Regions from separate parts of the Hominimerdicola alba 7 genome, predicted to be linked through region 3. Evidence: predicted binding sites of a transcription regulator. Region 3 holds the regulator's gene; each other region holds the start of a gene.
What was found. The regulator HrcA, encoded in region 3, represses chaperone genes, less so after heat shock. The targets are predictions, from matches to a motif close to TGTTAGCACTCNNNNNNNNNGAGTGCTAACA.
Positions count from the first base shown of each region.

Region 1: the regulator HrcA is predicted to act here: its motif matches at 736-766, upstream of RUMAL_RS00605 (co-chaperone GroES).
Region 2: the regulator HrcA is predicted to act here: its motif matches at 953-983, upstream of RUMAL_RS01215 (Hsp20/alpha crystallin family protein).

Region 1 is NC_014833.1:114,392-116,669, reverse strand. It holds gene RUMAL_RS00610 (response regulator transcription factor) at 1-342, opposite strand, end outside; gene RUMAL_RS00605 (co-chaperone GroES) at 812-1,084, shown strand; gene groL (chaperonin GroEL) at 1,215-2,278, shown strand, end outside.
Region 2 is NC_014833.1:249,363-251,640, forward strand. It holds gene RUMAL_RS01210 (GGDEF domain-containing protein) at 1-594, opposite strand, end outside; gene RUMAL_RS01215 (Hsp20/alpha crystallin family protein) at 1,122-1,571, shown strand; gene gpr (GPR endopeptidase) at 1,628-2,278, opposite strand, start outside.
Region 3 is NC_014825.1:308,671-310,948, reverse strand. It holds gene RUMAL_RS20065 (hypothetical protein) at 1-323, shown strand, start outside; gene hrcA (heat-inducible transcriptional repressor HrcA) at 757-1,770, shown strand; gene grpE (nucleotide exchange factor GrpE) at 1,789-2,278, shown strand, end outside.

The sequences.
Region 1 (2,278 bases), on a different replicon from region 3:
GATTCTCGCGATAACTTCCTTGGTATCAAAGGGCTTGACGATATAATCATCCGCACCAAGCTCAAGACCGAGCACCTTATCAAATGTCTCGACCTTTGCAGTTATCATGATTATCGGTACGTTGGACTTCTTTCTGATCTCTCGGCAGACCTGCCAGCCGTCGATGCCAGGCAGCATGATATCAAGCAGTATGATATCAGGCTTCAGTGCATTGAATTTTACGACCGCTTCCTCGCCGTCATGAGCCAGGATAACGCCATATCCGTCCTTTTCAAGATAAAGACGCAGCAGCTCACAGATATTCTTATCATCATCAACTACCAAGACTCTTCCCAGTGACATATTTCATCTTCCTTTCATTGGCTCAGTCACGACCCGGACTGCAGCGCTTAATATAATGTAGTCTTTTTACAGACAACAGAATTAAATTAAATATTAAATTAGTAATTACAGTATAACAAATTTACAATCAACTTTTGTGAACTGGCAGTTAATTTTTAATGAATATTCAATAAATTTCTAGCGCGATATTTAAAAAAATTCAAAGAATAAACACAAAGTCAACAACAGATGATTTTTGTCACATATACTAATTACATTCATTATAGCATAAATTTTCATAAAATAACAGACACATACTAACACAATTTTCATGTCATGTGCAAACCTAGTTTTGTGCAAATCTACAAAAATATACTATATGTATTGCAATTTAGAAAAATCGTGGTACAATATACTTAGCACTCGGATAGCAAGAGTGCTAAAATAACATTTTGCGACAAACATTTTTATATACAAGGAGGAACTTAAAATGAATATCAAACCCCTTATGGACAGAGTCGTTATAAAGATGACCGAGGCTGAAGAGACTACAGCAAGCGGTATCATACTTGCAGGCTCTGCAAAGGAAAAGCCCCAGGTAGCTGAAGTAGTAGCAGTAGGCCCCGGCAAGAAGGACGTTGAGATGAACGTCAAGGTAGGCGACAAGGTGCTGGTCAGCAAGTACAGCGGCACAGAAGTCAAGGTAGACGGTCAGGAATATACCATTCTTAAAATGGAGGACGTACTCGCAGTAGTTGAATAACTTCGGCAGGTACATCAGGCATAACATCAAATTATAATCATCATAGTTCAGAGCTTTTTTCATAAATAGCAGGAAGCGATTTCCAAACCGAACTATGGATCATGAATTATCAAGACGGAGGTAATTTACAATGGCAAAGCAGATCATTTACGGCGAAGATGCCAGAAAAGCACTGCAGGCAGGTATCGACCAGCTGGCTGATACCGTTAAGATAACACTTGGACCCAAGGGCAGAAACGTAGTACTCGACAAGAAGTACGGCGCTCCCCTTATCACTAACGACGGCGTTACAATCGCTAAGGAGATCGAGCTGGAGGACGCATTCGAGAACATGGGCGCTCAGCTGGTAAAGGAAGTTGCTACAAAGACCAATGACGCAGCAGGCGACGGCACTACCACAGCTACTCTGCTGGCACAGGCACTGGTACGTGAGGGCATGAAGAATATCGCCGCAGGTGCTAACCCCATGGTACTGAAGAAGGGTATGGCTAAGGCTGTTGATACAGCAGTTGAGGCTATCATAAAGAACTCCAAGAAGATCGAAGGCAGCAAGGATATCGCAAGAGTTGGTGCAGTTTCCGCTGCTGATGATACTATCGGTCAGCTGATCGCTGAGGCTATGGAGAAGGTAACTGCTGACGGCGTTATCACTCTGGAAGAGTCAAAGACAGCTGAGACTTACAGCGAGGTTGTTGAGGGTATGCAGTTCGACAGAGGATACCTCAGCCCTTACATGGTAACAGATACCGATAAGATGGAAGCTGTACTGGACGATGCTCTGGTACTTATCACTGATAAGAAGATCGGCAATATGCAGGATATACTCCCACTGCTGGAGCAGATCGTAAAAATGGGCAAGAAGCTCCTCATCATCGCTGAGGACGTTGAGGGCGAGGCTCTGAGCTCACTGATACTCAACAAGCTGAGAGGCATCTTCACTTGTGTTGCTGTAAAGGCTCCCGGCTTTGGCGACAGAAGAAAGGAAATGCTCCAGGATATCGCAGTGCTGACAGGCGGCGAAGTTATCTCCACCGAGCTTGGCATGGAACTGAGCGAAGCTACTCTCGAACAGCTGGGTTCTGCCAGACAGATCGTTGTTCAGAAGGAGAACACAATAATCGTTGGCGGCGCAGGTGAGAGCGAGGCTATACAGGCTCGTATCCACCAGATCAAGGGTCAGATCGAGACCACAAC
Region 2 (2,278 bases), on a different replicon from region 3:
GCTCTCATTCTTAGTCACCAGTTTGAACTGCATAAGTTCACGGCTGAACATATATATTGATGATACATAAAGCAGTATCAGCGCCGCAAAGGATATGTTCATGAAATAAACGATATTGTTTATAACACGGTCATTGAAGGTGTAGATATTACCTGATCCGCCGCCTGAACGTATATATGCCGCTATAGCAACATACAGCGCGAAGGGTACAAGTGAGAAAAGGTAAGGCGTTATCATCCGCCGCAGAGGAAGATAGAAGGGTATCGGTATGAGAAACAGCAGCATCGTACCGAAACCCATATCCCAGCCCATGGAAAAGCACCCAAGGCAGGAGTGTACCATTACTTCGACCAGCGATATCAGTACCAGCCGCTTTCTGTAAGGGCGCTTGTAAAGCAGCACCAGCATTGAAAAGTAAAATGTGACACTGAATATATTGTAATAAATCATGGGCTTTACACCCAGTATCGAGAAAATGCACAGATAAGCGATATGTGATACCAACAGTGATATACCGCCTATGGAATACACAGTGCGTTCGTTAAGATCATCGAAACGCATTATATTAAAACCGGACTTTTTTCTTTTTTTCAATATATGCGCCCCCTTTCGTATTTCTGTATCAGTAAGTCTCTATCATTTTTATGCTCATCCATTTGATACACCACGCTAAACAGCTATCTGACAGGCTGTAACAATAGTTGATATGTACTTAGTTATAATGTGATGCCGGGTTATGTGCATAAGGGATAGCTATAATTATTTATACATTAATTATAAATTATTAAGAAACTATTTTCAAGACTATATATGCACAAATTTATATACTTTTTTTAGTGAAATAAGCATATAGATATCTGTGCGTTGTGATCGGCGGCTGTGATGACCGAATAATATCCCATTATTTTCCTGATTGTGAAGTTTATGCGTATAAAATTGAAAAATATGTGAAAATTAGCACTCTCCACTTGACAGTGCTAAAATTTGTGCTATAATATAATCAGAACAAAGGAACAGAACAGACCGCCGCGGAGGTCTGAACTATCCGTCCCGTTGCTCATGGTATAAACATTCGGCAAAAGGTCATAATATGTTTGTATGATGAAAAGGAGGACTGACCTATGTTACTGCCTAGTATTTTTGGAAATGATATGTTCGATGATATGATGGGTTTTCCGAGGTTTGATGACTTCGGGGATATTGACCGCAAGCTTTACGGCAAGCACGCTGACAGAGTAATGAAGACGGATGTCAGTGAACATGATGACCACTTCGAGGTGGATATAGATCTGCCGGGCTTCAAAAAGGATGAGATAGAGATCGAACTCAGTTCGGGTTATCTCTCTATCAGGGCATCAAAGGGGCTCGATAAGGACGAAACTACTCCAAAGGGCAAGCTGATAAGGCAGGAACGCTATGCAGGCGCTATGCAGAGAAGCTACTATGTAGGCAAGGATATCACCGAGGAGGATATCAAGGCGAAGTTCGATAACGGTGTATTGAGTCTGCAGATACCAAAGAAAGAGCCGCAGAAGGCTTTGCCCGAAACAAAGCGGATAGCCATTGAATAATATATCAGACACTTCTGCTGAAACGGCAGAAGTGTCTTTTTATTGTAAGGGAATATCTATATAAGGCTTCTGAGTTCTTCGGCTGTCAGACTTTTCTGGAAAGCGAGATTTATACCTTCGGATATATATGCGGCGGCAGAAGCCGCAAGTTTGTCGATGCTTCCCGGAGTGACGGTCATGCGGTCGCATCCCTCGGGTGCGGCGGCACCGAATATCATCTCGGCGGCTGATGTGAGGTCAACTACCATGGGTACGCCTATAGCAACGCAGGTGACGCCGAGGGTCGCACGGGAAAGCTCTTTTCGGGAGTTTTCAACACCGCTTCCCGGGGATATGCCTGTATCACATATCTGTATCGTCCGCCCGAGATGCTCCAGATCCCAGCAGGCAAGGGCATCAACAGCTATGACAAGGTCGGGCTGAACTGCTTCACACAGGGCTTTGATATGCTCGGTGGATTCTATGCCCGTTTGACCCAGCACACCTGTTTCGATAGCTGATACTTCCGTCAGCTCGTCTGTTTCTGTTTCGTGTGCCAGATGTTTGATGTGTCTTGTAGCGAATATCTTATCCACCGTCAGAGGACCAAGTGCATCGGCGGTAAGCTGTCGGTTGCCAAGCCCTGCCACAAGTATGCGCTCGCATCCGTCTGCAAGTCTTCGCAGAGTCTCGGCAATTGTTCGTATACGTGCATCGCGGCAGGTACA
Region 3 (2,278 bases):
TAGGATGTATCGTACCAATAAAGAAGGCGGAAGACAGTGCGTGCGAAAAAGTCGGTGTGAAAAGCCCTATGGGTCGCAGAACGGTAGGCAGCTTTGTATCAGACCTTATCTATACGCCTGTTATAACCACAGCAATGGTGACCATAAACTTCTTCAAGATCCCCATAGCACACAGACCTCCTTATATAATAATGTGGGGAAAGTCTATGGTGATAAGCTTTATCGTGGCTTACCTGATCGTTTTCCTTGTTGGGGATAATTATATGCGGATGATACTTAAAAAGTACGGCATCACCGGCAGACCACCCGAGGGAAGAAAATGAATAATATATGATAAATAGGCTGTCGTTAATTTCGGCAGCCCTTTTTATTTCAGGTTTTCCTGTGGTATGCGGTAAGGGGGGAAATTATTCCTGATGGCTTGACAAAACCTGTAAAATAGTATATTATATAACTGTTTGAAAGTTTTGGATCCGGATAGTTCATGCTTTCAAAACTCATACCCCTTTGAGAGGCTGCCGATCATCTCGGCAGTCTTTTTTTGTCGGGATATAATATATAGTGTGATGAATTGTTTAATGTGTACAATATGCTCCCTGAGCATTTTACAAGTTTGGTGAAAATAAATTCCCAAAGGTCTTGACAAAATGGAGAAAAAGGTTTAAACTATACTTAGCACTCAAAGAGAATGAGTGCTAACACCCGAAAGCCGCGAGTGCTAATCACGCGGATACGGGCAAGCAAGGCGGTGAGCTGATGGACGACAGAAAACTTAAAATATTATCTGCGGTGGTAGATGAATATATAGTATCGGGTGAGCCTGTTGGCTCAAAGGCGATAATGGCTCATGTCAAGGCATCCTCCGCTACCATACGAAATGAGATGGCAGAGCTTGAAAAGCAGGGCTATCTTGAACAGCCACATACATCGGCAGGACGTGTGCCCACCTACAAGGGATACAGGCTGTACGTCGATAAGCTGATGGAACAGGATCCTCTGAGTGAGGAAGAAAAGACAAAGCTCGACAGTATGCTGCCCGATGATTTCGTAACGGAGAAGGATCTGGTGGAGAGCGCTTCACTTGCGCTGGCTGAGCTTACAAAGTGTGCTACGGTTGTGGCAAACTCAACACCTAAGTTCTCGCTGATATCCAAGGTGGAGGTAATACCCACAGGCAAGAGGATGTACGTCATACTTATGATAACCTCGAACGGCGAGATCAAGAACAAGGTGTGCAGGCTGGAATTCGACCTTACACATGAACAGCTGGAGTTCTTTGATAACTTCGTCAAGCAGAACCTGAGCGGTGTTCCCATAAGTGAGATATCCGATGCGAATATGGAAAAACTCACTGAGGCTATGGGCGCTTACATGATGACCCTTTCTCCGCTGGTGTCCGAGCTTCTTAAAATGACAAAGGAGCTGGATAGGAGCGTGAGCCTTAAAGGACAGAAGAATCTGCTGACCTGCAAGGATCTTGATCAGGGCGAGATAATATCTTTCCTTGATAATGAAAAGGAACTCATGGCTTTCATTGACGGCACGTTCTCAGGACTGAACGTAAAGTTCTCACCTGAAACGGACGGCTTTGTGATACACAATTCCTCGATGATAACCGCACCGTTCTCAAAGGACGGACAAATGGCAGGTGCGCTGGGACTTATAGGCCCCATGAGGATAGATTACGCAAAATTCATACCATATCTTGAGTACTTCACTTCTAGGATAACAGACCTGATATCCGAGAAGGATGATAATGATGACAAATAGGAAAGGCAGGCGCTGGATTTGGCTTTTGATGAAGAAATAAAGGAAGAGCTGGAAGAGGAACTGACGGAAGAGGCTGAGGATACAGCTGATACTCCTGAGGAAACGGAGAATGAGGAGAATAACGAAAGCACTGAGCAGAGCGAGGAGGATAAGCTGAAAGCAGAACTTGCCGATACTAAGGACAAGTACCTCAGGCTCATGGCTGAGTACGATAACTTCCGTAAGCGTTCTGCTAAGGAAAGACTGGATATATCAGCTTCGGTAAAGGCTGATACGGTGGCTGACATACTCCCTGTGCTGGATAATTTTGAAAGAGCACTGGGTACCGAAACTCAGGACGAAGCCTACAAGCAGGGCATAGAGATGATATTCAAGCAGTTCACCGATGCGATGGCAAAGCTTGGCATCGAAGCTATAGACCCCGTAGGCGAGGTATTCGACCCCAATATTGCAAATGCAGTTAACCAGATAGAAGACCCCGAGCTTGGCGAGAACGTTGTGGCTCAGG